Regions from separate parts of the Clostridium sp. 'deep sea' genome, predicted to be linked through region 1. Evidence: predicted binding sites of a transcription regulator. Region 1 holds the regulator's gene; each other region holds the start of a gene.
The links. Region 1 encodes LexA, which represses DNA repair genes until DNA is damaged. Its sites were predicted from a motif close to CNAACANNTGTTNG; they were not measured.
Positions count from the first base shown of each region.

Region 2: uvrA (excinuclease ABC subunit UvrA) is a predicted target of LexA. The motif match lies at 7,383-7,396, and genes of this name have one in related genera.
Region 3: uvrB (excinuclease ABC subunit UvrB) is a predicted target of LexA. The motif match lies at 10,531-10,544, and genes of this name have one in related genera.

Region 1 is NZ_CP063353.1:573,207-585,157, reverse strand. Features, by position in the region: gene IMX26_RS02780 (excinuclease ABC subunit UvrA) at 1-1,426, shown strand, start outside; gene IMX26_RS02775 (serine hydrolase) at 1,419-2,423, shown strand; gene IMX26_RS02770 (hypothetical protein) at 2,747-3,346, shown strand; gene IMX26_RS02765 (methionine gamma-lyase family protein) at 3,580-4,863, shown strand; gene IMX26_RS02760 (hypothetical protein) at 5,035-5,409, opposite strand; gene lexA (transcriptional repressor LexA) at 5,757-6,368, opposite strand; gene trmL (tRNA (uridine(34)/cytosine(34)/5-carboxymethylaminomethyluridine(34)-2'-O)-methyltransferase TrmL) at 6,455-6,907, shown strand; gene IMX26_RS02745 (class I SAM-dependent DNA methyltransferase) at 7,518-9,605, shown strand; gene IMX26_RS02740 (restriction endonuclease subunit S) at 9,605-10,957, shown strand; gene IMX26_RS02735 (type I restriction endonuclease) at 10,954-11,951, shown strand, end outside.
Region 2 is NZ_CP063353.1:2,130,983-2,139,352, forward strand. Features, by position in the region: gene IMX26_RS09845 (hypothetical protein) at 1-187, opposite strand, end outside; gene IMX26_RS09850 (DUF2089 domain-containing protein) at 192-572, opposite strand; gene IMX26_RS09855 (ATP-binding protein) at 768-1,775, opposite strand; gene IMX26_RS09860 (DnaD domain protein) at 1,792-2,559, opposite strand; gene uvrC (excinuclease ABC subunit UvrC) at 2,561-4,405, opposite strand; gene uvrA (excinuclease ABC subunit UvrA) at 4,505-7,318, opposite strand; gene IMX26_RS09875 (N-acetyltransferase) at 7,707-8,370, opposite strand, start outside.
Region 3 is NZ_CP063353.1:2,140,688-2,152,638, reverse strand. Features, by position in the region: gene IMX26_RS09940 (hypothetical protein) at 1-366, shown strand, start outside; gene greA (transcription elongation factor GreA) at 586-1,056, shown strand; partial or broken gene lysS (lysine--tRNA ligase) at 1,069-2,564, shown strand; gene IMX26_RS09925 (hypothetical protein) at 2,686-2,877, shown strand; gene IMX26_RS09920 (tetratricopeptide repeat protein) at 2,906-3,931, shown strand; gene IMX26_RS09915 (hypothetical protein) at 4,008-4,430, opposite strand; gene IMX26_RS09910 (ribonuclease J) at 4,621-6,282, opposite strand; gene IMX26_RS09905 (creatininase family protein) at 6,564-7,286, shown strand; gene ftsE (cell division ATP-binding protein FtsE) at 7,648-8,343, shown strand; gene ftsX (permease-like cell division protein FtsX) at 8,324-9,208, shown strand; gene IMX26_RS09890 (peptidoglycan DD-metalloendopeptidase family protein) at 9,237-10,370, shown strand; gene uvrB (excinuclease ABC subunit UvrB) at 10,659-11,951, shown strand, end outside.

The DNA.
Region 1 (11,951 bases):
ACAAGATATTCAATTAAAACTAAATAGTTTATGTAGCTCTCATTTAGGCCATTTAAGCCTCTACCGAGAGGTAGCTAGTTTAAGTGGTGGTGAGCTACAACGACTCTTTTTATACACCCATTTACACAGTAAAATGGAGTCATTAATATATGTACTCGATGAACCAACTGCTGGCTTACATGAGTCAGAAAAAATTCATATTTTAGAGTCGTTAAAAAGGTTAAAAGACTTAGGAAATACGGTAATAATAGTAGAACACGATAAAAACACCATTGAAATAGCAGATTATATCATAGATATAGGGCCTAAAGCTGGAGTAGAGGGTGGTTTTATAGTTTATGAAGGTAATTATCAGGGGCTATTAGCATGTAAGGAATCAATTACTGGGCAGTATCTCGCTGGTAAAATCAAAATGCCCAAACGACAACTTAAAAGAATTATGAAAACCAATAATAACATTACAATAAAGAATGCAAATAGCAATAACCTTAAAAATATTTCTGTAAACATTCCTTTAAATGCTTTAGTTGGTATAGCTGGAGTATCGGGTAGTGGAAAAAGCTCTTTAATATCCAATACCTTAATAACTGGCTTAAAAAGTCATTTTAATAAAAACACTAAGTATCACAATAACCTAAGTGGTTTAGAAAATATCTCTGGTTATATTGAGGTAGCTCAAATGCCCATAGGCAGAAATAAAAACTCTAATGTGGTGTCATATATAGGTTTATGGGAGAAAATTCGCAAAATCTTTGCTGAGCAAAAATCAGCTCGTGAACAACAGTTATCAGCGGGGCATTTTTCCTTTAACTCTAAAGGTGCTTGCCCAGAGTGTGGTGGTACTGGTCAAGAAAAACTATGGCTTGGTGGTAACTTTTTTATTTACAATGTGTGTAAAGAATGTAATGGTAAAAGATATAATGAAACAGCTTTAGCTGTTACCTATCATAACAAAAACATTGTAGATATCTTAAATATGACTGTAGCAGAGGCAGTCACCTTTTTTAAAGATAATCAGTATATTAATAATACTTTAAAAATACTAAATAGTATTGGAATGGGCTATATTAAGCTAGGTCAACCAACACCTACTCTTAGCGGTGGTGAAGCACAAAGAATTAAACTGGCTAAAGAAATAGGTAAAAAGAGAAAAGGCAATATCCTTTATGTGTTAGATGAACCAACTGTAGGACTTAGCCTATATGATAGCTCAAAGTTAATTAAGTTACTCGACGAACTAGTAGCTAAAGGTAACTCAGTAATTGTAATAGAACATGATCCAAATGTATTATCGGTGTGTGATTGGTTAATTGAGCTTGGCCCTAAAGGTGGTGCAGAAGGTGGATTAATTATAGCTGAAGGTTCACCAGCTGACCTAAAAATTAGTAAAACTTCAGTTACTGGGAGGTTTTTAGATAATGAGTAAAGCTAAGTTTGAGTTTATTCATAAAGAGTTAAATGAAGTAGACATGCAAAATTTGATACCTAAGTTTGAGCAAACTATTAATGCTCAATACAAAAGCATAAATGGCTTAATGATTATGCGTAAAGGCTTTGTGGTTTACGAAAAATACTTTAATGGTTATAAACAAAATGATAACCATATCATTGCCTCTGTAACGAAAAGCTTCACCTCAGCTTTAATTGGCATTGCCATAGATAAAGGTTTAATAAAAAGTGTTAATGAAAAGGTAGTAGACTTTTTTCCTAATTATCCAACTGATTTTAGAGATATTGTAAAACGCTCTATTACTATAAAACAACTTTTAACAATGACTGCTCCCGTACCGTGGAAGTATGATCCATTAGATAGGTTAAGGCGACAAAAAGATTGGGCTAAGTATGTCCTTGATCAATATAGTGGTAATCAGGCAATAGGGAGGTTTAAGTATAATACTGCAGGTACTCATTTATTGTCTGCTATTATCACAAAAGCCACAGGCATGTGTGCCCGCGAGTTTGCCAATAAACATTTGTTTACAGCAATTGGTATAGAGCCAATTGCAGATCATAAACAAGTAGGTTTTAGCCTTAATGATGTCTTTAGCAATAAAAATTCTGGCTGGATCAAAGACCCTCAAGGTCATAATACGGGTGGCTGGGGTTTAAACCTAAGCGTTAGAGATATGGCTCGCTTTGGCTTGTTGTATTTAAACAACGGTAAATGGCTTAATAAGCAAGTAATCTCTAAAAGCTGGATTAAAGAATCTACTGCAATGAATGAGAATAAGTACGGTTATTTATGGTGGTTAATAGATGAAGATAATATTAAAGGATACATGGCAGCAGGCTCAGGTGGCAACCATATCTTCTGTATTCCAGATAAAGATTTAGTAGTTGTAATAGCCTCAAAGATTACTATGAAGTCAAAGGATAGGTTGCCTTTGTTGGTTGACTGTGTTTTACCAGCTGTGCTGTCATAATTAAGTTTAGCAAGGCGTTATACACTAAAAAACTCAAAAAGATATATTAGCAATATTATCTGTATGAGTTTTTTAATTTATGCGTATTTTTTAATGTAAGATATTTTGCACGCAAAAATCAATGCTATGCCTTTATCTAAACTCAATTCTATGAGCCTAGGTTGGGCGATACTCTACTTTATTAAGAAATATTTTAATAGTTTCTAAATCAAATCATGTTAAAATTCATTGAACATTTGTAACTGTTTTAGTAATATATAAGTTAATATCTATTATTTAGCTGTATAGTAATATAATCTGTTTTATCTTGGAGATGATATAATATGATTTCAAAAAAAACTTTAGTATATACTTCACTATTTATAGTTTGTGCATTAGTAATATTTTTTGCATTGCCTTTTAACAAAACTAAGCCAGTGATAAAACCATACATCATTGAAAACAAAAACATTAATACAAGTTACAGTTACGAAAATGCAAATTATAATTTGAAGGAATATACTATACAAAATTTAAGCGATAGCTATGAGGTTAAGGTTATTTTTGAGCTTTATGAAGATGGACATTTAAAAAAAGTACTTGAAAAATCTAAAAAGTGTATTTATGAGAATAGTAATCTTGATGTCGATATTGGTCTTCATGTAATTACACAGCAAAAAGATAACGGTAAGATTAACATGATATTTGCTCTGAAAAATGATACCTATGTAGGCTATACTTCTATGGAGGATTTAAATTTTAATATTAATGAATACTCTATAGAGACAAAAACTAATTTTAGTCCAAAAGTTGATGAGGAATATACTATTTTATCGTATTTAGTTAATTTAAAAGAGAACTGCAAAGAGCCAGAAAAAATAGAGAATTATAAATATGCCTATTTCCTTAAGCTAAATTATACTAAAATAAATAGTACTAATTAATAATTTCACAATAATCTCTAGTGTTATATTACGATTGCCAAGCAATCACACCACGTTATTTTAAGTGCAACGAAAAAATAACACAAACCGAGAGCGTAGCAAACACAAAACGAATACCTTTAGGTATTCACACCCCAAAAAATTAAAGCAGACTTGCTCCCTAAAGAGCAAGTCTGCTTATAATTTTTGATAAGATATGCTACAATACAATAAGTAAAATTTGGAGGAAAACAATGAGTTTTTTAGCCTTAAAAGAGATATTAAATGTAAATAATCAACTTTTAACTCTTGCAGATAATGCCTTATTAAGCTGCGAGCAAAGCTTTAAAGAGATACGTGAAACAGCAAGGTATAATCAAGCAAGGGTATTAAAATCTTTTCAGGAGCACGGTGTTACAGACATGCATCTACAGGGTAGCACTGGTTATGGCTATAGTGATTTAGGCAGAGATACTCTTGATGAGATATATGCAGAAGTGTTTTATAGCGAGTCAGCAGTAGTAAGAGGTCAGTTTGTTTCTGGTACCCATGCTATCTCGGCAGCTATGCAGGGTTTGTTATTAGCTGGAGACGAGCTAATCTTTGCTGGAGGTTATCCCTACGATACTTTACATAAAGTAGTGGGGTGGACTAGTGACTCTAAACACTCTCTATTAAATAAAGGTGTTAAAGTAAAGGTTATTAATACCACTAAAAGTGGTGATTTAGATACAACTAGTATTGTAAATAACATTACAGCTAAAACTAAAATGGTACATTTTCAACGTTCGCGTGGATATACCACCCGTAGAGCATGGAGTTGTGCTGAGGTAGAGCCTGTATTTAAAGCAATTAAAAAAGTAAACCCTAATATAATTATTTTTGTAGATAACTGCTATGGAGAGTTTGTTGAAAAGCTTGAGCCTACCTCAGTAGGAGCAGACGTGATGGCTGGCTCTTTAATAAAAAACCCTGGTGGTGGTTTAGCACTATGGGGTGGTTATATAGTAGGTAAAGAGCAATTTATAAATGATATTATGGACTACTGTGTAGCACCAGGGTTAGGCAGAGATATGGGTGGAACCCAAAATATTATAAGAAGCTTTTATCACGGCTTATTTTTAGCTCCCCATGTAGTGGGTCAAGCCTTAATGGGGGCGGTTTTTGCTGCCAATATTTTCGAAAAACTAAACCTAACTGTTGATCCTAAAGCAAATGAGCAAAGATACGATATCATTCAGTCAGTAAACATGAAAAATAAAGAGCAATTAATTGCCTTTTGTGAGGGCATTCAAAAGGGTTCACCAGTTGACTCTATGGCTAATCCTATACCAGGAATGTTACCAGGTTATGATCACGAAGTTATAATGGCAGCCGGTACATTTATACAGGGTGCTTCAATAGAATTTTCAGCCGACGCTCCCGTAATTGAGCCTTATACAGTATACATGCAGGGTGGACAAATGTTAGAGCATATAGAGTTAGGCATAATAACTGCACTAAATCACATGATAAAAAAGGGTGTTCTTGAAGTTTAATTATAAGTAACAATAAAAGTATTTAAAGTTTGTAGTGAACGACCTCTGTGTCGTTCATATGTGGAAATTAAGGTAAAGTGGTTTATTTACATTAGTCTGTTAACAAAATGTCGGGTATTATTAGCTGATGATGAAGACCGAACTGGTCTTATTAGTACAGCAATTTGAATTTCAACTTGCAACATTTGATTTTGAACCTCTATGTTTAAAATAATAAGGTACTATCGTTATTGATTGCACAATATAATATGTAACAATTGTAATAACAATAGTTTTCAAATAACTAAAATGTTCTGGTGCTTTAATAAAACAGAATGATAAACTTAAGATAAAGGCAATTAGAGTCATAATCAATTGATTTTTTTGGATATCTACTAATAAATCTGGTTTTATTTTTGGTTTTAATAAGAGCTCTGCTATAAGAAACATAGAACCAGCTAATATAAGAATTAATGGATACCGATAAGCTTTTGTAATTGAAAAGGTGAAAATAGGAATTGAAATTAATACGGTTACTATATATGATAAAAATAAAGGTTTTTTCACAAGCCAGCACTCCTAATATTTATTATATACATCTATATTACCATAATAAGTTATAATAGTAATCGTTTACTTAAATAGTATCAAGTCATTTAGTAAAGTTATCATATTTAAACATACACCGATACAATTGTATCTTTACGGAGGTTATCCCTACGATACTTTACATAAAGTAGTGGGGTGGACTAGAATTAAAAGTTAAAATAGTATGTAGAGTTTGTAGTGAACGACCTCTGTGTCGTTCATATGTGGAAATTAAGGTAAAGTGGTTTATTTACAATAAGCAATGTGTAATATAAAAAATCACATCCCCAAAAGGCTGTGATTTTAGTGATTTTTATTAAAGCAAATTACATCTGCCTAAATAAACCTATAACTTTACCAAGAATTGAAACGTTTTTAGCAATAATGGGTGGATATGCTGGGTTTTCGGGTTGAAGCCTAACATGGTCGCTTTCTTTGTAAAAGGTTTTTACTGTAGCTTCATCATCAAGCATAGCAACAACTATGTCTCCGTTTTCAGCAATTTTTTGCTGACGTACAATTACAAAGTCGCCATCGTTAATGCCTCGCTCAATCATACTTTCGCCGGATATTTGCAGCATAAACATAGTATCACTTTTCACCATATAAGTGGGTAGTGGAAAATACTCTTCTATGTTTTCTTGAGCTAGAATTGGCATACCAGCAGTTACTCTACCTACTAACGGTATTTTGGCTATGCCTGAGTTAAGTAATTGCACATTTTCATCTAAAATTTCAATTGCTCTTGGCTTGGCAGGGTCGCGCCTTATGTAGCCTTTTTCTTCAAGCCGAACCAAATGATTATAAACAGTAGCGCTAGATTTTAAGCCAACTTTGGCACAAATCTCTCGAACTGATGGCGGATAACCATTGTCCTGACTTGCTTCACATATGTAGTTATAAATTTGTTCTTGTCTCTTGGTTAAAGATTTTTTCATACCTATCCCTGCTTTGCTCTTTTTTTGTTATTATATCAGTGAAAATATTAAGTTGTCAAAACAATTGTTTGCTAGGAGAGATAAAAATGTTTAATATTGTTTTAGTAGAACCTGTAATACCCCCCAACACTGGCAATATTGCCCGTACGTGCGCAATAACTGGCTCTAAACTGCACTTAGTTAAGCCCCTAGGGTTTTCTATTTCGGATAAACATTTAAAGCGTGCAGGGCTAGATTATTGGTCGAGTGTTGATGTAACCGTACACGAAAGTCTCGAGGAATTTTTAGTGTATATGGGAGATGCAGATTTTTATTTGGCAACAACTAAAAGTACTAACCTATATACAGATTTTAAATATAAACCTAATGATTATATATTGTTTGGCTGCGAAACCAAGGGTTTACCAGAGCCACTGCTTCATAAACACGCCGAGAGATGTATTACCTTACCCATGAAGGGCAATTTAAGGTCGCTAAACTTATCTAATGCAGCAGCAATTGTAGTGTATGAGGCATGGAGACAAAATGGGTTTGAATAAAAACCTTTTTTTCATAAGAAAAATAAGGTACCTTAAAAAAGAATAGTAAAACAAGCTTTTTTTGTAGTGAAAACATTTAAATAATAATGAATTTTGAATACGGTGAAATAACTCCCTAATAAAACAACTCACTTCGTCAGATACTATGGATTCATTATAAAGCTCCGTCAGACCGCACTGAAACGCCGTCCATGGCTAAGCAGTGCTTTCGTAACGTCCTGTTACTCATTCTGACTCCGCATTATAATTCATCTCATAGTATATTTTTCCTTGTTCAACTGTTTTTTTATGGAGAAATTCCACCTCACGTAATTGTAATAATCAAGTCTCAGCCCATTATCAAAGTATGATCCCGTAGTGAATGACCTCTGTGTCATTCATTTGTGGTTAATTAAGGAAACGTAAATTACCATAAGTAAATATCATAGGGGCAAATTCTATATTTGCCTTTTTAAAATGTTTATTTAAATAATTAACGTCTTTTTTATTACTATATCTGGAATAAATATGCCATATAAGTTAAAATCAATTTAGTGTTAAAAATTAATAATTATATATAAAAATATAATAAACTATATATTATAGTTTATTAGCTGAGGAGAATCATATCATGCAAAACTTCAATGATAAGGTGAATTTTATATGGAAGATTGCAGAATTACTACGTGGGCCATATAAACCAGAAAAATATAGAGATGTTATGTTGCCTATGGCAGTTATAAGACGCTTCGATTGTTTACTTAAAGATACAAAAAAAACTGTAATAGAAAAAGCTAAAACAACTGATATTGAACCTATCTTAAATAAAACAGCCGGTTTCAATTTCTCAAATAAATCTAGTTTTATTAATTTTAATAGTTTATTAAATGATTCATCAAATATAAAAGCAAATTTCGAAAACTATCTACAAGGATTTTCTTCAAATGTAAGAGAAATAATTGAGAATTTTGACTTTGCAAAACAGATAAAAAAATTAGATGAAAATAATTTACTATATTTAATTATTAAAGAATTTAGTACTGTAGATTTTCACCCAGAGGTAGTTAGCAATACTGAAATGGGTTACATATTCGAGGAATTAATTAGACGTTTTTCTGAGAATGCCGAAGCAGGTGACCATTATACTCCACGTGAAGTTATAAAGCTAATGGTTAATTTAATATTTAATGGAATGGAAGATGAGTTATCTACACCTGGTAGTATATTTACTGTGGGAGATTTTGCTTGTGGAACTGGTGGTATGCTTTCAGTTGCATCTAAGTATATTAAAAAGTTAAATCCAAATGCTCAAGTAGAGGTTTTTGGTCAGGAGATTAATCCCGAATCTTATGCTATATGTAAGTCGGATATTTTAATAAAAGGGCAACAAGCCAAAAATATAGTTTTAGGCAACTCCTTTACCCAAGATGGACATTCAAGGCTTAAAGTGCGTTTTGCATTAATGAACCCTCCTTTTGGGGTAGATTGGAAAAAAGATAAACATAAAATTGTTAATAAAGAAGGATACAGTTTAGATAACAGATTTATTGCAGGTACACCACGAACTTCTGATGGTTCACTGCTATTTTTACAGCACATGGTTTCAAAAATGATGCACGATGAAAAAGGCTCTCGTATGGCCATAATTTTTAATGGTTCTCCATTGTTTACAGGTGATGCAGGCTCTGGTGAATCGGAAATACGTCGTTGGTTAATTGAAAATGATTTGCTAGAAGGTATTATTGCTTTACCAACTGATTTATTTTATAACACAGGTATTGCTACCTATATTTGGGTGTTAACCAATCGTAAAAACAATAATATTTTAAACGGACCAGTTCGTAAAGGAAAAATACAATTAGTTGATGCTACTAAGTTTTATCATAAAATGCGTAAGTCTTTAGGTAGTAAGCGTAATGAAATAAGTGAAAAAGATATAGCTGAAATCACTCGCATTTACGGAGAGTTTAAAGAGGGTGAATATTGTAAAATATTCGATAATAAAGAGTTTGGTTATGTAAAAATAACAATAGAACGCCCCTTAAAACTTAACTTTAAAATTAGTGAAGAGCGAATTGAAAATATATATGCTGAGTCAGTTTTTGCAAAACTGTATGATGAAGATAAACTAGCAGAATTACAGCTTAAAAAGAATAAACAGCTAATTAAGAAAAAAGAACTATTTGAACTTGAAAAACAAACTAAAGGTAAAGAGCTACAAGCAAACATTATTAGTACATTGCAACAGCATATTGGTGATAAACTGTATAAAAATAGAACCAACTTTAAAAAGGTGCTTAATGATATTTTAAAAGACCTTAAGCTTAGTAATTCTTTAACAAAAGCAGTATTAATGGGTTTAGCAGAGCGAGATGAAACCGCTGATTATTGTTATAAGAGTAAAGTAAAAGAGGCTGACACTACACTACGAGATACCGAAACTATACCTTTGTCTCTAGCTAGTTTAGGTCACAGTTACGATACCTCACGCCAAATTAAACGTGAACAGCAAAATATTTTAAACTATGTTGAACGTGAGGTTAAACCACATGTTAAAGAGTTTTGGATAGACCATAAAAAAACTAAAATTGGTTATGAAATACCTTTTACCCGCTATTTTTATAAATACGAAAAGCTAAGACCATTTGCGGAAATTATGCAAGAGATTGCAGAATTAGAGCAAAAAATTCAAACAGAGATAAAGAAGGTGCTTGGTTAATGTATGAGATAAAGTATCGTAAAGATGATGAAATGGTTGATAGTGGTGTTGAGTGGTTACAAGCCATACCAAAAGAATGGATTACTAGAAGAATTCAACAATATTTTAGTGTTAGAAAAGACAAGGTATGTGATAAAGATTATATACCACTATCCGTAACTAAAAGTGGTATTATGAAGCAGCTTGAGAACGTAGCAAAGACGAATAATGGAAGCAATAGAAAAAAAGTACTCACTGGTGATTTTGTTATCAATAGTCGAGCAGATAGAAAAGGTTCTTGTGGAGTATCTCCATATGATGGTTCTGTATCATTAATATGCCATGTTTTAGCACCAAAACATAACATTTGTCCTTTTTATGCGCATTATTTGTTCAGAAATTATTATTTTTCTGAAGAGTTTTTTAGATGGGGTACAGGAATAGTAGACGACTTATGGTCGACAAATATAGAAAGGATGAAAAAGATTAATGTACCTATACCATATTTTTTTGAACAACAAAAAATATCCAACTTCCTAGACATAAAAACCGCTCAATTTGATTCAATCATAGTAAAAAAAGAGCTTTTAATAAAAAAGCTAGAGGAAGCTAAAAAAAGCCTTATAGCAGAAGTAGTAACAGGCAAGGTTAAAATAGTTGATGGTAAATTTGTAAAAAGAAAATCAGAAGAGATGAAGGAAAGTAAGACAATATATGGGATTATTCCAATCAGGTGGATTACATCAAGACTTAAATTTATTTCAACTATCAAAGCAAGAATTGGATGGAAAGGTTTAAAAGCAAGTGAGTACGTAGACAAAGGTTACTTTTTTTTGTCAACTCCTAATATAAAAAATAGAAATATAGATTTTGAAAATGTTAATTATATAAGTAAGAAAAGATATATAGAATCGCCACATATAAAGTTAAAAAAAGGAGATATTTTATTAACAAAAGATGGAAGTACATTAGGAACTGTTAACATTATTAGAGACCTAAAGTCCGAAGGCACAGTTAATAGTTCTATTGCTATTATTAGGAGTAAACATGAAATCAATTCACTTTACGTATACTACCTTATATTATCAAACTACACCCAAAACAATATAAGTATAGTAAAAGATGGTATGGGAGTACCTCACCTTTTCCAAAAAGATATTAAAGAATTTGATGTTATTATCCCTTCAGATGTTGAAATGAGTAAAATTGTTGAATTTCTAGATTGTAGTACTCTAGAAATAGAATGTATAGTTAATAAAATAAAAAATCAAATCCAAAAACTTAAACAAGCTAAACAAAGCCTAATCTCGGAAGCAGTAACAGGTAAAATAGATTTAAGAGACTGGCAAATTGTGAAAGGAGAATCAATATGATAAGTAATATAACTCCTGAAAACCTTAAAGAAAGACCTTTTCAAACTATTATTAAAGAGTATTTACTTAATAGTGGTTATAGTGAGTCTTTTAATAAAGATTACGATAAGTTATTTGCCATAGATAAAAAATGTTTATTCTCCTTTTTAGAAACTACTCAGCCAAAAGAGCTAAAAAGACTCAAAGAAATTTACAAAGATAATTACCATAGCAAAGTTATTAATAATATCCACCGTGAGTTAAAAACTCGTGGTGTTATTGATGTTTTAAAACATGGGCTTAAAGATTTTGGGGTTAAGCTAAAGTTAGTATATTTTAAACCTCCAACCAATCTTAACCCTAATCAATTTACGCTTTACCAACAAAACATTCTCTCTATAACTGAAGAACTAAATTATATAGACAAGAAACGCATTGACTTAGTAATATTCTTAAACGGAATACCAATAATCACAATGGAGCTTAAAAACTCGTTTACAGGGCAGAGTTATAAAAATGCAATTACTCAATATAAAACAGATCGCAGTAATAAAGAGCAACTATTTAAGTTTAAAGAGAGAACTATTGTAAATTTTGCTGTTGATACAAATGAAGTATATATGACAACTAAGCTTAGTGGTCAGCAAACCTATTTTTTACCTTTTAACAAAGGAATAGGTGATGGAGCTGGTAATCCACAAGTTGAAGGCAAGTTAAACACCCATTATTTATGGGAAGAAGTACTGCAAAAAGACTCTATTTTAGAGATTTTACATAAGTTTGTTTACATAGATAAAAAAGAAAAGACCTTAAATAATGGTGATAAAATAATGACTGAAAAAGTTATTTTTCCGAGGTATCATCAGCTTAATGTGGTACGTAATATTATAAAGCATGTTAAAGAGTATGGTTCAGGACAAAAATATTTAATACAACATTCAGCTGGCTCTGGTAAAACTAACTCTATAACATGGCTAAGTCATCGTTTAGCCTCTTTACATAATGATAATAATGA
Region 2 (8,370 bases), 1.6 Mb from region 1:
ACCACTTTAATGTCCACTTATGCATATTTTTATTGGGTATATACTTCATAAACGGCTTAATTAACCACCAACAATCAAACACACCATCTAACATAAATAATGGTATCGGTATAACAAAGTGTTTCCCCTTATCCTTTAATGTTAAATCACATAACATGTAGTAATTCTTTATAAACTTCTTTGGCATAAACTTAACCTAATTGTTTAATAAGTTTTGTAGCTTCTTCTGCTGATATTTTGCCTTCACTTAGTTTTTTAAGTATATCTTGACGAGCTTCACTTATTTTTTCTGAAGTAGATTCGTCTTCTACTTTATAACCTAATGCCTCAATAGCTTTATCTAAACGACTACGTACTGTTGGGTAAGATATACCCAATTCTCTTTCAACTTCTTTAATATTACCTCTACACTTAATAAATACCTCTACAAATTCTTTCATTTCATCATCTAATTGGCAGAATTTACTTAGCTTAAAACTACCACTTAATTCAGTTTTACACCTATTACATTTCAAAACTGCTACACTCAAATTATTATCACACACTGGGCACTTACCAGGAGCATCATACATAGTAACACCACCATTCATTATCTTTATTAATAATATTAATCTTTACATTAATTATATTAATGTTTTTAAACAATGTCAACATATTTTTAATTTAAATATTTAAAATATCAATATTTACTTACAATATCTTTATTTAGGTAATAAAAAAGGCTATTACAGTCTCTTCTACTGTAGCATAGCCAATTTTGCACTAATCTATTTAATTATCTCCCGTAAATCATCTCCGACACAGTGTAAAATATCCGAGTGTTTTTGAATTCGAGAGGCTATTCTAGCATGGTATATACTGTTTCTTAATTCTTTTATTGTATAATTGCTTGAAATTATTATGGGTTTATTTAAACAACTAGTTCGGTAATTAATGATAGAAAACAAAACCTCTTGAGAAAAGTCTGTAATGCTTTCTGCTCCTAAATCGTCAAGTATCAGAACATCTACTTCTCTAGCTGCCTCAATATACTCGTCTACTTTTTTGCGATTATCGCTGATAGTTCCTCTAAGCTGTTGCATAAAATCTACAAATGGCAAATACAATACCGGTACGTTTCTTTTAAGTAAGCTATTAGCTATTGCTGAACATAAAAAAGTTTTTCCAACCCCAGGATTACCTTCTAGATACAAGCCTTTAACATCAAATCCTAATACTCCATTAGAAACCTTATACATTTTTTTTACAAAATCTTGAGCCACCAATAAATTAGAATGCATTAATTGCCTATGGGAATGTTCATGTTCAAATTCTATATCACTATATACATCTAGTCTAAACCTATTAAAGGTTTGTTTTTTCATTATGGGTGTTAAACATGACGCCTTAAAATAATTATTTATAAGCATTTGCTTTTGTGCTTTAACTAAACAATTGCATTTTACAACTCTCTTAATTTCATAACCATATAGTTTACTAGCTCGATAATCTACTTCCTCAACCCATCCGCTATCCTGACATTTCTCACACTCAAACTTTGGTGATTTATAGTCTTTGGGAATTTTGTGTTTTGCCAAAAAATCTTGATGTTCTGCCTGAATTGTTTTTAGTTTTGTAACAACTTCATTTGAATTATTATTACTAAACGATAACAAGGTGTCGGCAATTTGAGTATCAAGCCTTTCAAGCTTGGGGTACTTGTTATACCAAAACTGGGCTCGTTCATATGCCTTATTATAGTTTTGGGTCTTTTTTTCTCCACTAGGAATAATCATTTAAATCACCTGAATTTTATTTTTTTAAGCCTTGTTTTTTCATTCTTTCATCATACATACTGGATAACGATTTATCATTCGAACTTTTTTTAACCAATGGAGTTGTTTTTTTACTTTTATTACTTTTATTGCTTTTACTACTTTTGCGTTTTTTGTAATTTTCATCATCAAATTGCACATCACTCAATGTTTTTATACCCTTTAGCTTCCAATTATGAAGAATACTCTGAACATACTGTAGATTAAAAGCTTGATTTAAAACTGACCTTGCTATTGCCTCTACAATTAAATCTCGTGAGAAATCATCTTCTAATGAAGCTAAAGTTCTAAATTCAGAAGAACGAAGAGGCCTGCCATATTCTTTTTCTGCAATATTATAAATACTATCATTACGATGTTGTATTTCAAGCTCTTCCCGCTTTTTATTGTCTTCAGCTCTTGTACTCCTACTTGCCTTACGAGATTGCATATATCTGTGAAACTGATCTTTATCTTTGGGGTCATTGATTTTTAAGGTAGTATTAGCAGTACCTGTAAACTCAATCAACTCAATCTCTACTAAGGATCCAATAGCTTTAAACACATCTTCGTAATGTAACTGTAATTCATTAGCCATGTACTCAAAATCTACTTTATTTCTTTGACTAACTAATCTATAAAAAAAGGTGTAAACTAAAACACCTATGCCTCCAATATGGGGTAAATATAAATCCCAAATCTCGTTAGGAATGCAGGTTACATTATCTCTTTTTACACCACTTCTTATTTTAAAACCATCAGCCATACTACTCACCTCTCTCTTTTTTAGAACCATTAAAATATTGATAAACTGCGTTTGCCGCAGCTTTGTTCATTGACTTAACTTCTAAGAGCTGTTTAACACTAGCTTTAGAGATTGATTTTATGCTGCCAAACTCTTTCATTAAGTTTCGTTGCCTAACAGTACTTATGCCTTGAATTTTAAGCAGCGTACTGCTTTTTTGCCTTTTAGACCTAAGATTTCTATGATACTCAATAGCAAATCTATGCGCCTCGTCTCTTATTCTTTGTACCAAATAAAGGCTTCGAGACTGCCTTGGCAACTCTATGGGTATTTTACTACCTGGTCTATATATTAGCTCTTCTCTTTTCGCCAAACTCACTATAGTTATATCGGTAGCGGATAGTTTTTGAACAATAGTCATTACTGAGCTAAGTTGCCCCATACCACCATCTATAATTATTAGATCGGGAGTTTGACCAAAAGATAAATCGTTTGAGTTGAGTTTTTTTAATCTTCTCTCCAAAACCTCTTTTAAACTAGAAAAATCATCTGGACCCTCTACTGTTTTTATTCTAAATCTTCTGTAATGTTTTTTTGCAGCCTGTCCATCTATAAATACTACCATAGAACCAACACTTTGTTGACCCTGAGTATTAGATATATCGTAACATTCTATTCTTTTGGGTGTTGTTGGCAACTTTAAGAAGTGAGCTAGTTCACTCATTGTTCCTTGGCGAATATCATCATGACTGCCCCTTTGTTTCCAGCGCTCCTCAACGGCAAGCATTGCATTTTTACGAGCCATTAATGCTAGTCTTTTTTTATCGCCTCGTTGAGGTATATGAATATATACTTTGCTTTTCTTTTTATCTGTAAGCCATTCTTCTAACAATTGTTGGTCATATATTTCGCCGTCAACAATTATATTACGGGGTATAAAGGTATCTAATACATAGTACTGTTTTACAAAGGCAGTTAAAATATCCTCAGAACGCTTTTCTACTCCACCCTCTATAACATTTATATCTCTACCCACAATATGACCATCACGCATAAACATAACTATAGTGCATACGTCCTCTACACCTCTGGCTAAAGATATAATATCAGAATTTTCACCTTTTCCCGATACTATTTTCTGTTTTTCTAAAACTTTTGACAGGCTTTTTATATTGTCTCTAATTCTGGCCGCTTTTTCGAATTGCAAATTTTGGGCAGCATTATCCATTTCTGATGTTAATTCATTTATTATTTCACGCTCTTCACCGTTTAAATATCTTATAGCTTTCTCTAACCTAGCATGATAATCCTCAACATTTATGGCTTTAATACAAGGACCTAAACATAATTTTATATGGTATTTTAAACAAGCTCTATCTTTTTTATCTGTTGTTATTACCTTTTTACAGGTTCTTAGCTTAAATACTTTACTAAGCACATCAACTAAGTTTCGAACTGCCCATGAATTTGGAAAAGGCCCAAAATAAGTTGATTTATCTTTACTTACTTTATAAGCTGACTCTAAGCGAGGATAAAGCAGATTTTTATTAATTTTAATATATAAAAAGTGTTTATTATCAGGTATACGGATATTGTATTTGGGTTGATGTTTTTGAATTAAAATACTTTCAAGCACCAACGCCTCTATCTCGGTATCTGTAACAATATACTCAAAGTCATATATATTAGATACTAACTCTTGAGTTTTGGGGTCATGGCTATGAAAAGAATTAAAATAGGAGCGTACTCTATTTTTAAGATTAACGGCCTTACCTACATATATGATTTTGCCATCACAATTTTTCATTATATAGGAACCAGGCATGTCTGGTAAAAGTTTTAGTTTATCTCTAATTAGCTGACTCATTTATTTAGCTCCTAGCTATTCTAGTAATATCAATTTTAATTATAACACTTTTAATTATAAAGGGGACAGCTCATTCAAATAAGCGCCCCCTAAATATTATTACTTTAGTATTTTTTTAAGAAATTGGCCGGTATAAGAGTGCTCTATATTAGCTACCTGCTCAGGTGTACCTGTGGCTATAATTAAACCACCATTCTCTCCACCCTCTGGGCCTAGATCTATAATATAATCTGCACATTTAATAACATCTAAATTATGCTCTATCACTACCACTGTATTACCACCATCAGCTAGTCTTTGTAAAACAGTCAATAACTTAGATATATCATCCATATGCAAACCAGTTGTTGGCTCGTCCAAAATATAAATAGTTTTTCCCGTTGCTCGTTTGCTTAGTTCAGTGGCTAGTTTAATACGCTGAGCCTCACCACCAGACAATTGGGTAGCAGGTTGACCTAAATGAAGATAGCCTAAGCCAACATCCTGTAATGTTTGCAGCTTTTTAGCAATACGAGGAACATTTTTAAAGAACTCTAAAGCTTGATCTACGGTCATTTCTAACACATCTGCTATTGACTTATCTTTATATAAAACTTGAAGAGCCTCTCTATTATAACGTTTTCCTCCACAAACCTCACAAGGTACATATACATCTGGTAAAAAATGCATCTCAATTTTAATTATGCCATCACCTTTACAAGCCTCGCAGCGACCACCTTTTATATTAAAGCTAAAGCGACCTTTTTTATAACCCCTCATTTTAGCTAATGAGGTTTCTGCATAAAGATCCCTAATTATATCAAATGTTTTGGTATAGGTTGCAGGATTACTTCTGGGTGTTCTGCCAATGGGAGACTGATCTATTTCAATTACCTTGTCTAAATATTCTAAACCCTCAATACTAATATGTTTGCCAGGAAACAATTTGCTTCTGTTTAAATTACGAGACAATGATTTATACAGTATTTGATTAACTAACGACGATTTGCCTGAGCCAGATACCCCAGTTACGCAGGTGAATAATCCTAGAGGAATACTAACATCAATATCTTTAAGGTTATTTTCACTTGCACCTACAACAGTAAGCCATTTACCATTAGGTTGTCTTCTCTCGCTAGGTGTGGTAATTTGCATTTTTCCTGATAAATACTGACCAGTTATTGAACCCTCAATCTTTTTTATTTCATCAAGGGTTCCTGCTGCAATAATCTCTCCACCATGCAAACCAGCTCTTGGACCAATATCAATTATATAATCCGCTTCTTGCATGGTTTCTTCGTCATGCTCTACTATTATTAAGGTATTACCAAGATTTTTTAGCCTTTTTAGGGTTTGAATTAACCGGCTATTATCTCGTTGATGTAAACCAATACTAGGTTCGTCTAAAATATATACAACTCCTGTTAAGCCAGATCCTATTTGGGTTGCTAGCCTAATTCGCTGAGCCTCACCACCAGATAAAGTTCCTGCTTTTCTACTTAGAGTTAAATAATCTAAACCAACGTTATTTAAAAAATTAAGCCGTGCTTTAATCTCCTTAATAATTTGATTACCGATAAACTCTTGTTTCTCAGTCAAATTAAATTCATTAAAGGCTTTAAGAGCTTTTTTTATTGATAAATTAGTTATATCTGCAATGTTATATTTATCTACTAACACAGCTAAACTCTCATTACGTAATCTTTTTCCTTTACACTTGGCACAAGGAGTTAAGCTCATATACTGCTCTAGTGACTCTCTATTCTCGGAGCCCTCTTCATAGCGACGCTCTAAATAATTAATAACTCCTTCAAAGTAAGTTTCGTAGTTTCTTACTCCACCGTGAATAAACTTATATTTCATTTTAATTTTCACTTTATTATTACCATAAAGCATTAAATCTTTATCTTTTTCGCTAAGCTCTTTCCACGGTTTATTTAAGTCTATGCCAAAGGTTTTTTTAACACCCTTCAGTAGTTGGGGATAATAATTTGTATTCTTTAGGTTCCACGGGGTTATAGCTCCCTCATTAATTGATAGACTATCATCTAAAATAACCTTATTAGGGTCAACCTCTCTTTTATAACCTAAACCGCTACACTCACTACAAGCTCCAAAGGGGCTGTTAAATGAAAACATCCGAGGCTCAAGTTCACCCAAGCTAAATCCACAATGAGGGCATGCATATCTGGTGCTATAAAGCTGTTCTTCTTGATCTATTACGTCTATTATCACTAAATCATTACCTAGTTTTAAGGCCGTTTCAAGAGAGTCTGTTAACCGCTGCTTTATGCCATCCTTAATAACTAATCTGTCAACAATAACTGCTATGTTGTGTTTTTTGTTTTTCTCTAAAACTATTTCTTCTTCCAGTTGGTATACCTTTTTATCTATACGTACCCTTACATAACCCTCTCGCCTTAAATCAGCTAACAGATTTAAGTGCTGTCCCTTTTTTCCTCTTACTACTGGCGCTAACACCTGAAACCTAGTTTGCTCGGGGATTTTTAATATTTTATCTACTATTTGTTGAACTGTTTGCTGAGTTATTGGTCCATGACCATTAGGACAATGTGGAACTCCAATACGGGCATATAAAAGTCTTAAATAATCGTAAATTTCAGTTACAGTTCCCACTGTAGATCTGGGGTTTCTGCTGGTTGTTTTTTGATCAATTGATATGGCTGGTGACAATCCTTCAATAGAATCAACATCTGGCTTTTTCATTTGTCCTAAAAACTGCCGAGCATAAGCAGATAAAGACTCAACATAACGCCTTTGACCCTCGGCGTAAATAGTATCAAAAGCCAAAGAGCTCTTACCTGAGCCACTTAATCCTGTAATAACAACCAAGTTATCACGCGGTATTTCAACATCTATGTTTTTTAAGTTATGCTCACGAGCACCCCTTATTACAATTTTTTTTTGAGCCACTAAACATACCTCCACATCAATTTTAGATATGATAAAATTATCTATAATTAACTTGTTAATTTATCGAACATACATTCGCTTTATGCAATATTCTTATTATAGATAAAAAAAACAGATGTGACAAGCATTGTTTAAAATATTATTTTAACATTGCGTAAATATGTTGGGTTTAAAACCAAACAAACAAGGTAAAAGTGCACAAATGCAAGGCTTAAATAGTATAGCCTTAAATTAGTAACAGATTATAAAACAACACCTCATACGGAAAAGAACGCGGGTAACCATAATCGGCTAACGCGTTCCTTTATTTATGTCTTAATTTGTTAATTCCTATTTCCGCTATTGAATACAGTTCAATAATTATGTAAAAGCCCAAAATACTAAATTTTTATTTTTTTAGTATTCTCTTTAAAGTTTTAACATCTAACAACAAGTTTACTGTCTCAAATTTACCTTTATAAAACACAGCCCAGTTATTAAAAACACAAGGTAACTGCTTTGCTTTTTGGAGCGTATCCACCTGAATTAAAGATACAGGAACGTTATTTATTTCACAATACTGTTTTATCATCTCGATATTTTGATAAACATATGGGCATTGCATATCATAATAAATTGTTAGTTCTTCACTTTCGATTTCTTGGTTTTTAACATTCTGTGCAAACCTTGGCTCTGATCCATCAAGAGACAGTGCCAGCAACTCATATCCATAATCTGTAGTATCAACAACCTCAAAAGCAAACTTTTTTGCAAACGATTGGTTAGAAAGCCATGATTTTTGCCTTTTTGCTCCTAACATACAAATGCCTGATTTACCCTTTTCTTTGGCATCAGCTATACAGTACTGCATCAGTGATTTTGCATATCCTTTTCCTTTGTAACTACCAGAAACCCATAAACAATACACATAATAATAGTTATCACCAGTTATGGGAACCCAAGCAGTTTCTAGGGGAGCATATTCAATAAAAACTGTAGCTCTTGCATTTAACTTTCTAAAGACATGTCCTTCATTTAGTCGGTCAGCAAGCCATTGTCGCTTTGAGTCAATA
Region 3 (11,951 bases), 1.6 Mb from region 1:
CAGGTACTGCTTGAAAACAATAATGATTATATTGCTTGTATATGTAGCAAAGAGTTTATGCCCCAGCTTAAGCAAGAATTAGCGCCAAAGTTAATAGTAGTAAGTGAAAAAAATGTTGTGGTAAAAATGAACAACATAGCAAGTGAGTTTAGGCTCAAGATTAACAAGAATTTTCCCAGTATTTTATATAAGCAGTATGGGGAGTACTTACCAACAGTACTGGTAAACGAGTGGTTAAAAGAGTTGGGTATTTACCACCAAAGCTTATCTAGTTGGTATGAGATTATTCGGTTACAGTTAGGTACTGTAGTGGTCACAAAGTGGGTAAATGACTTAGTTTTAATTGAAATTGTTAAAACAGATTAAAAAACATAAATAAATCCAATTAAGCAATTACTTAAAAGTATTTTGCAGGAATAAATATTAGTGTTTTTTTGTTATGATATTTACTAAGCTGCTTTTGTTGACTTTACAGTAATTGACAAGTATAATCCACATTAAGCCGAATAGTTTAAATTGGTTATAACAACAGTAATAATTACATTTTTTTGTTGTTAATTTTAATAATTTGGAGGGTGTTAATATATGAGCACCAAAGCAGTTTTATTAACCATTGAGGGTAAAGAAGCGTTAGAACAAGAATTAAAGAATTTAAAGTCAGTAAAACGTCAAGAAATTTCTGCTCGAATAAAGGAAGCCATTTCATTAGGTGACTTAAGTGAAAACTCAGAATACAATGAAGCAAAACTAGAGCAAGCAGCCTGTGAAATGCGTATTTCAGAATTAGAAGAAACATTAACCAGAGTTGAAATCATTCAAATGAATGAGAATAAAGATGTAGTGTCTTTAGGTACAAGAATTGTATTAAGAGATATAGAGTATAATGAAGATGAGGAGTATATAATTGTTGGATCAGCTGAAGCTAATCCACGTAAAGGTAGAATTTCAAACGAATCACCTGTTGGTCAAGCTGTAATAGGCAAGAAAAAAGGTGATATTATTGAAGTTAGTGTACCTGTAGGTACTATTAAATACGAAATAGTCGACATTAAATAGAAAAGTGGGGGAATCACCTTGCAGCAAGAAAATATTCAAAGTCAAAATGAATTATTACAAGTAAGAAGAGACAAGCTTAATAAGCTAAAAGAGATGGGATTTGACCCATTTGGTGAAACCAATGCTAAGTATGAGGTTGCAAATTCAGCAGCAGAAATTAATGATAATTTTGAGCAATATGAGGGCAAAGAAGTTTCTGTAGCTGGTAGATTAATGACAATGCGAGGTCAGGGTAAAGCTGGCTTCGCTAATATACAAGACTTAACCGGTAAAATTCAAATTTATGTGCGTAAAGATGTTGTTGGAGAAGAGCAGTTTGCCATTTTTAAACTGCTTGATATTGGTGACATAATAGGTGTTATTGGGGAAGTTTTTAAAACAAAAAAGGTGAAATTAGTTTAAGAGTAAAACAATTAACCCTTTTAACTAAGTCATTAAGACCATTGCCTGATAAATGGCATGGTTTAAAAGATGTAGATACTCGATATCGTAAACGTTACATTGACTTAATAACTAACCAAGATGTAATGAATACCTTTATAGCGCGTAGTAAAATTATTCAGGAAATTCGTAATTATTTAAATGAGCGTGGCTTTTTAGAAGTTGAAACACCATCTATGCATGCACATGCAACTGGTGCAACTGCTCGTCCATTTATTACTCACCATAATACTTTAGATATGCAAATGGTATTACGAGTTGAAACAGAGCTTTATTTAAAGCGATTAATTGTCGGTGGAATGGAAAAGGTTTATGAAATTGGTCGTATCTTTAGAAACGAAGGTATTTCTACCCGTCATAATCCTGAGTTTACAAGTATTGAACTCTATTGGGCATACCATGACTATCATGATATTATGAAGTTAACAGAAGATATGGTTGTTCATGTAGCTCAAAAAGTAAGTGGCTCAAGTAAACTAATGTGTGAAGGCAAAGAGTTAGATTTTACTGCTCCCTGGAATAGAATGACTATGGTAGAGGCTGTTAAAAAGTATGCTAACATAGACTTTAATTCTTTTAGTACTGATCAAGAAGCACGTGATGCAGCTAAATCTGTAAACGTTGTTATAAAAGATAATATGACATGGGGACAAGTATTAAATACAGTTTTTGAAGAAAAATGCGAAGAGCATTTAATTCAACCCGTATTTATTTATGATTATCCTGTAGAGGTTTCACCATTAGCAAAAAGAAAACTAAACGATAGTCGCTTAACAGCTAGATTTGAGGCATTTGCCAATGGACGTGAGTTGGGTAATGCATTTTCTGAGTTAAACGACCCCGATGATCAAAGACAAAGATTCATTGATCAGTTAAAAGAGCGTGAGCAAGAAGATAGACCAGAAAAACATGTGTTAGATACTGATTATGTAGAGGCGCTTGAAATAGGCTTGCCTCCAACTGGTGGTTTAGGAATTGGTATAGATAGATTAATAATGTTATTAACAGATTCTGCTTCTATAAGAGATGTTATTTTATTCCCTACTATGCGTCCACGTGAAGAGTAAATAAGTAATAAGTTTATACTATGTTTTAACAAAAATAAGAGTAAATTATTATGGGGCTCTCATAACAAGTGCCCCTATAATTTATTATATATTAAATAATTATAAAAAAGGGAGTTAGGATATGGTTAGTATATTGGCATTTTTGATTGGTGCTGTTATTATTTATGGTGTAACTGCAAAACCATCGTTTTTATGGAATAATTATAAAGTTGTAAGACTTAGAAAAACTGTTGGTGATAGTGCAGCGCAAAAAATACATATTGTAATAGGTGTTATATTTATTGTTATTGGAATTGTTAAGTTGTTTAGTTAAAGTGTTATTTAAGTTGGGAGTATAGCTTATGTTATTAGGAGTTTTTTTAGTTTTAGTAGGTTTATTTTGTTGGTTTGCAGCCCTAACTAAAGTAAGTTTTTTTTGGGAGTCTCGTAAAGCTAAAAATCTAAGAAAAATTATTGGTGATGCGGGAGCAAGAATTTTGTATTTGGTTTTAGGTTTAGTAATAATTGGTAGTGGAATCTTTTTAGGTGGTATGAAAGTTTATGAGTCTCGTGCTGACAAGCTTTATGATCAGGGAAGTTACCAAGAGGGATTAGATATCTATTATAAACTTCATAGTTACTTAAAAGATGATATTAATTATATGAACGGGATAGCTTTTGGAAATTTTATGTTAGAAAACTATGAAGAATCACAGAAATATGCAGAATTATCTGTTTCTAAAAATAAAAAAGAAAATCAAGATGCTAATGTTTTGTTAGCTTGGTCTTTGGCTCGTCAAAATAAGCTTGATGAGGCGATAGCTGCTTTAAAGCATTATTTACAAGAGCAGCCAGAGTCTGGATTTATTTATTCAGAGTTAGGCAACCTTTATTATATCAATAATCAGCTTGAAGAGTCTGCTGATAATTATAAAAAAGCAATTGAGTTTGATGCTGATAATGGTAAAAATTATTTAAATCTTGCTGAGGTTTATTATAAAGACAAAAAATATCAAGAAGAAATTGCTGTTTATAATAAAATGATAGAAAATAGTATTGAGGTTATTAATGTAGAGCATGATGATACCTACAAAACAGTTTATTATAATATAGGGGTTTCCTACTATAAGATTGAAAATTATGAAAAATCAGAAGAGAGCTTTAGTAAATCTTTAGAATTAGATAATGGTAATGCAGATTGTTGGTATTTTTTAGCTAGTAGTCAGGCAGTATTAAAGAAGAAACCGGCTGAGGTTTTAAAGTCTTTAGAAGAATGTTTTAAGTTGAATAAAGAGTATGTAGAAGTAGTAAAAACAGATGCAGACTTTTCAACTATGTTACAATACCCACAAATAATAGCCTTAATTGAGGAATATTCCAAAAAATAAATTTTCTATATAAAAGAGAATTATAGAGGGTGAAACACATAAAACTTGTGATTCACCTTCTTTTTTATATAAAATCTTATAGCTTACGTTTTAAAAGTTTTTTTGCTCTATCACTTTTACTAAGATAATTCATATTAACTAACATGTAATAAATGGTTGGTATTAAACCACCCTTGACAATTGGCTCTAAAATTGCATATTTATAACCCCAAAAATTATTATAAGCTATCAAAACACCCCATAAAACACACAATACAAATAAAAATCCTATAGATCCAATTATTCTATCGTGTAAGTAGGTTAAAGGATTTGAGTAATTAAACAATGGAAGTTTAAAAATATACTTACCTATAAAATCTCCTATAAAAAATATAGCAAATACTTGAAAAAGACAGTTTAAAATATAGGGTACTTTAATAACATTAGAAAATAGTAAAAAGACTAATTGACTACAAATAACTAAAATTACAAATAAAATACATGGTTTTGCTTTCATCAATTACACGCTCCAAACTTAATTTTATTAAGAATTTTATAACTGCTTACTAAAACAATATTCCTGTTATTAATATATTCAATTTAAATCGAATATATTATTCTATTAATATAATAATATTTATTTACGTCATAGTCAAATAAATATTAAAGTAAAAAATGGGCTTTCACTGTAGTGAAAGCCCATTTAAAAGTTATATTTCCATAATTATTGGTAAAATCATTGGTCTTCTTCCTGTTTGCTCATATAAATAGTTTTGTAATACCTGTCTCATTCTATTTTTTAGTGGCGCCCAATCAGTTATGCCCGAGGCTAGCTGATCTTCCAGAGCTAGACGCACCTTATGAGCTGCCTCATCAAGTAAATCTTCTGATTCTTTAACATATACAAACCCACGAGTAACTATTGTTGGACCACTTAAAATTTGTCGAGATTGTTTATTAATTGCAACTACAGATGTTAGTACTCCATATTGAGCTAACATATGGCGATCTCTTAATACAACTTTACCAACATCCCCAATGCCTCTTCCATCTATTAAAATTCTACCTGATTCAACAGTATCTGATACTAATGCTTCTTTTTCGTTCATTACTAATACATCGCCATTATTGAGCATAAAAATATTATTTGGATCAATACCTAAACTAGTTGCAATTAGTCTATAGGCATTTTTATGCTGATATTCGCCATGAAACGGTATTACATACTTGGGCTTTACCAAGTGTAACATCATTTTTAGCTCCTCAGCACTGGCGTGACCAGATACATGTACCTGAGCATCTCTTGTAGTAATAACGGTGGCTCCATTATATGTTAAAGCATTAATGATTCTATTAACTAGTTTTTCGTTGCCTGGAATAGGGCTGCTTGACATAATTACTGTGTCGTGAGTTCCAATTTTTATTTGAGCATGTCTATTAAAGGCCATTCTAGTAAGTGCCGCTAAAGGCTCACCTTGACTACCTGTTGAAATGATTAGTATTTTTTCTGGTGGATATAAATCTGTATCCTCAGTTTCAATATAGGTATTAGGGGGAATATCTAAGTAGCCTAATTCGTTTGATATCCTTACATTATTAACCATGCTTCTGCCAATAACAGCAACTTTACGATCGTGTTTATGAGCTAGTTGAAATATTTGCTGTATTCTATGAATATTAGAAGCAAAGGTAGCCATTATTATTCTATTTGTAGTATTTCTAATAATATTATCAAGAACATCACCCACTACTTTTTCGGATGGAGTATAACCAGAATGAATAGCGTTTGTTACATCACAAAACAAGGCCAATACTCCTGTGTCTCCATAGTCTGCTAGTCGATGATAGTCTGTAACATTGCCGTCTACAGGGGTTTGATCAAATTTAAAGTCACCTGTGTGTAGAATAATACCAGCAGGGGTATTTATGGCTAAGGCAGCACCATCTGGAATACTGTGATTAACACGAATAAACTCAATTGCAAAAGATCCTGCTCCAATAACATCGCCAATTTCAACAACATTTAAGGTATAGTTTGTAATATCGTAATCCTTTAGCTTACATTCAACTAAACCTAGGGTCAGTTTTGTTCCATAAACAGGAACATTAATTTCTTGTAATAAATAAGAAATAGCTCCTATATGATCTTCATGTCCATGGGTTAAAAATATGGCTTTCACTAAATTACGATTTTCTATTAAATACGTCATGTCGGGAATAACATAGTCTATTCCTAATAATTCATCGTCAGGAAACATGATACCCGCATCGATAACGATAATATCATCTTGATATCGAAGGGCATACATATTTTTTCCTATTTCATTTACTCCACCTAATGGAATAAATAAAATGTTATTTTTACTATTCATATATTTTCTCCTAATTCTTGTTAGGGTTGCTCTTTCTTCTTTAGCATAACCCTATTTCTAACTATTGATTAAAAAATTTAAAAGATATATTTTGGTAGACAAAAAATTGTCCATATCAAAAAAGCCGGTAAGTACTGCTTACCGGAAAATGAAATATAACCCGTATCCTTTAATACATTGCATACAGTATATCATAAGCAAGTATCTACGTACAGTACGAAGGAATTTACCACTTTGGCTAGAAGTATAGCTACTAAATTATATGAATAGGAGGCAATACAATGTTCTTATCAACTTTAAATATGCATAAATTTATTAAATTTCAAGAAACGGTCAATACCGTTATAATACCTATTGGTACCTTTGAGGCTCATGGACCACATTGTCCGTTAGGAACTGATTTTATAATACCTAATAAATTAGTTGAAAATATCAACAATGAATTAGATGATAAAATTTTTGTAGCACCTACAGTTAATTATGGTAGCTCTTGGGGTTTAGGTGTTTTTCCTGGTACTGTTAATATAAGTAATGAAACAATGGCTTGTTATATAGAGGAAATAGGAAATGGATTTTTAACATGGGGAATCGATAATATTGTACTATTAAACGGGCACGGTGGTAATGGTCCTGCATTAAGGATAGCTGCTCAACATATGGCAGACCATGGTGCAAACGTGCTTGTTGTTAATTGGTGGTCTGATTATATGTCGGATATATTAGAGATATGTGAAAGCCGTGGACATGCAGGTGAGGATGAGACATCTGTAATGTTAGCAATTACCCCAGAGTTTGTTGACATGCAATATGCGCCAACAAACAAAAATGAAACAATTGGTAAAATATACACTGCTGACTTGGCTTATAAAAGTATGGAGAATGCAATAACGGGGGATGCAACTAAAGCCAGTGCTGAAAAGGGACAAAAAATACTAGCTGTGGTAACTAAAAATATAATTGATTTATTACAAAGCTTTATGATAGGTAAATTTTTTAAAGAATAATTGTAAATTTTACAACTAAATTAAAATAACAAAAAAAGTAAAAATAAGTCGAACAAAATGTTAAGTGCCTAGGTCTAAGGGTTGCTTAACATTTTTTTTGATTGTTTTTGAGTTTATATATTAAAATTTGATAACAAAGCCTAAATTTTACTTGCTAAATTTGCTTTAAACCATTAAATTATAAGTAGACATATTTTGATAAAATATTACTAGATGTTCTATATTTCGCTAAGCAAATAATAAGCAAGTCAATTTAAGCTTTGATTTGTTTATTTGTGGTTTATCAATAACTGTTTTGTAAATTTTATTTTGCTTATTAAGAATAATGTTATCAACTAAGATTTAAGCCGGAGGGTTAAAAGTGCTTGTATTTAAAAATGTAGAGAAATCATATTCTAAAAATGTTAAAGCGATTGATGATCTTAGTATGAATATTAAAAAAGGAGATTTTGTATTTTTAGTTGGACCAAATGGTGCAGGTAAATCTACACTTCTTAGATTAATATCCTGTGAAGAGAGGCCTACTACTGGTTCTATTTATTTTAATGGTACCGATACCTCTCGCTTAAGATTAAGAAAAATTCCTTATATAAGAAGAAAAATGGGGATAGTGTTTCAGGATTTTAAACTGCTCCCTAACTTATCTGTGTTTGATAACATTGCCTATTCCTTACAGGTTATTGGGTTACCAAAAGATAAGGTAAATAAAAGGGTCGATGAGGTATTAAAGATAATTGAAATGACTCATCGAAAATCTGCTTATCCAAAACAGCTTTCTGGTGGTGAGCAACAGCGTACAGCTATTGGTAGAGCAATAGCCAACTGGCCTTTGCTAATTTTGGCTGATGAACCTACTGGAAATCTAGACCCAGATATGACTAGGTCTGTTATGAGCTTATTTTCACGCATAAATAATGCAGGAACAACAGTAGTGATGGCAACGCATGATAAAGATATTGTGAATAAAATGCAACGAAGAGTAATTATGATTAATAAAGGTCGACTTGTTAGAGATGATGCTAGAGGAGGATACAGCAGTGTTTTACAAAATGGGTAATCATCTTAAAACGGCATTTAGAAACCTAATTAGAAATAGCTGGATGTCGACGGCGGCTATTTCAACGGTAATGGTTTGTTTGCTAATTGCTGGTACAGTTGTGTTATTAATCTCTAATGTGAACTGCTTTGTGGATCAAGTAGAGTCTGAACTTGTGATAAAAATATTTTTAGAAGATGGAATAGCTTTAGATAGTAAGGCTTTGCTGGAAGAACGCATAAGAATACATCCAATGGTTAATGAAGTAATATATGTAGATAAAGATGCTGGGATTAATCTACTTAAACGGCAATTTGGTGATAATTCCGAGGTTTTAGATGGTTTAGATTTATATGAAATGATTCCGGATGTCTACGATATAACTGTTAAAGATTCAGCCCAAATATCTATAGTTGCAGAAGCGCTTAAAGAATTTAAAGGCATTAAAGATATCGTATACGGTAAAGAGTATATCGCAGATATAATCAATGTTACAAATGTAATAAGAATGATAGGTATAGGCTTAGCCATAGCTGTAGCTGTAGCTTCGACTTTTGTAATCTTTAATACAATAAGATTAACCGTATTAATGAGAAGTGATGAAATAACCATTATGCGATATGTTGGTGCTACAAATTGGTATATTAGATGGCCATTTATTTTAGAGGGCTGGCTCATTGGCTTGTTTGGCTCTTTAGTTGCAGGAGGCATCTTGGTTTATGCTTATAAGCAGTTTTCCTTGTGGTTTTCAGGGCTTATACAGTATGTTCAGGTTGTGCCAACAGCTACAATCAACACTCAACTTTGGGTATTTTTAGCAATTGGGGGATCATTCTTAGGTATCTTTGGTAGTACAATATCAATGAGAAAGTTTCTTAAACTTTAGTGACTAATAAAACGAAAGGAATAATAGAATGGGTAAACTAAAAAAGTTGTCAGTAATTTTAATAGTAGTATTATTAGTCATGCAAGTTACCATAACAGAGGCTAAAGATGCAGGGCAATTACAAAAGGAATTAATGGATGCAAAAAATGACTTATCAAGTCTTAAAGATAAAATTGATGCAAATGACAATAAACAAAAAGCAACTGCTTATCAGCTTAAAAAATTAAATAGTCAAATAACCGAAACTGAACGCAAAATAAATGTTTTAGAAGAAAAAATAGTTGAATTAGAAACTTCAATATCAAATAGCGAGCAAGCATTAGACCAAGAATTAGAGAATTTAAAAGAACGTGAAGATTTATTGGGTGGCCGTGTACAAGCAATTTATAAATATAGTTCTTTAAGTTATGTTTCAATATTGTTTAAATCAGAAAGTTTAGCTGACTTTTTAAGCAGATACACTATGATGCGTAAACTTATCACTGTAGATAGAGAGTTAATAAAAGAGATAAGCGATAAACGAGTGCAGCTAGAAGCAGAAAAAAAGAGTTTAGAAGAAGCTAAGCAGGCTATGGAATTACAAAGAGAAACAGTTGAGTGCCGTAGAACCGAGTATCAAACTCGTTCTGCTCAACGTAATGCCTTAATGAAGTCTTTAAAAGAAGATAAGAAAGAATTTGAAAAAGCTCTTAACGATTTAGAAGAGACCTCTAAAAAGTTAGAAAAAGAGCTACAAGCCATGGGAGAACCAAGCTCAGTTGGTACTGGTAAGTTTACTTGGCCAACTCCTGGTACAACATGGGTTACTTCGCCATTTGGTTACAGAAATCACCCTGTTACAGGTAAAAGAAGCTTCCACAGAGGTATTGATATTGGAATTGGCTATGGGAAAAATATTTATGCTTCTGATGGTGGCACAGTAGTTCACTCAGGTAGTTACGGAAACTACGGTTTAGCAGTAGTAATTAACCATGGTAATGGAAAATCTTCATTATACGCCCATAACAGCAAGCTCTTAGTTAAAAAAGGACAAGTTGTATCAAAGGGACAACTTATTTCTAAGTGTGGTATAACAGGTTTAAGTACTGGTCCACATTTACACTTTGAGATAAGAAACAATGGAACACCATCAAATCCTATGAATTATGTTAAAAAGAGATAATTCAAACTAGTAAAAATTAAGATTAACATAAACATATATAGCCTAAAATTTACAATAATGCTTGTGGATTTTAGGCTATTATTTTATTTAAAGTAATTTACCTAACTCTTTAAAGCTTAAAAATTTTACTATAAAACACATTGGATATAATACTTGACAGCAAACACTAGTTTGTGTATAGTCAAAAGACTATAGCATGTGAGGTTAAACATGTATTTGTGTAGCAGTAAAAGATTTTTGTAGTTTTTTGATATACTTAATATAGTAAATGGAGCAGGAGGGGATTATATGAGTGAGAATAAATTTAAGTTGGTTTCGCAGTATACACCTAAAGGAGATCAACCAAATGCCATTAATGAGTTAGCAAATGGCCTAAATGATGGTTTAAAACATCAGGTTTTATTGGGTGTAACAGGCTCAGGTAAAACTTATACTATAGCAAATGTAATAGAAAAAGTTCAGAGACCAACCTTGGTTTTAGCTCATAATAAAACCCTAGCCGCTCAACTATGTAGTGAATTTAAAGAGTTTTTTCCTAATAATGCGGTAGAGTATTTTGTTAGTTATTATGATTATTATCAGCCAGAGGCCTATGTTCCTAGCACTGATACCTATATTGAAAAAGATGCCTCAATTAACGATGAAATAGATAAACTTCGTCACTCAGCCACCTCTGCATTATCTGAGCGAAGAGATGTAATTATTGTAGCCTCAATATCATGCATTTACGGTCTTGGTTCCCCCGAGTACTATTATAAATTAGCCTTGTCTTTAAGGCCTGGTATGGTACGCAGTAGAGATGAAATATTGCGTCATTTGGTAGACATTCAATATACTAGAAACGATATGAATTTTCAGCGTGGTACCTTTAGAGTACGGGGCGATATTTTAGAGGTTTTTCCTGCTTCTAATAACGAAATAGCTATTAGAGTAGAGTTTTGGGGTGATGAAATAGAGCGTATAACCGAAATTAATAGCCTAACAGGTGAAATAATGGCAGACCGTAATCACGTTGCCATTTACCCTAAGTCTCACTTTGTAACCTCCGAAGAAAATATAGAGCGTGCTGCTATTGATATAGAGGCAGAATTAGAAGTGCAGCTTAAAAATATGAGAGATGCTGGCAAGTTGTTAGAGGCACAAAGACTCGAGCAAAGAACTCGCTATGATTTAGAGATGATAAGAGAGCTAGGTTTTTGCAAAGGTATAGAGAACTACTCACGCCATTTAGATGGTCGAAAAGAGGGTGATCCTTCTTATACACTTATAGACTATTTTCCTGATGATTTTTTAATGGTAGTTGATGAGTCTCATGTGTCTATGCCGCAAGCAAGGGGTATGTACTTTGGAGACAGATCACGTAAAATGACTCTAGTAGACCATGGCTTTAGGTTGCCAAGTGCTGTAGACAATAGGCCATTAAAATTTGAAGAGTTGGTGGAAAGACTAAAACAAGTCATTTATGTATCAGCCACACCGGGGCCTTATGAATTAGAGAAAAAGCAAAAACTTGTAGAGCAAATAATTAGACCAACAGGATTAATTGATCCTATGATAGAGGTTCGACCAATTGATGGTCAA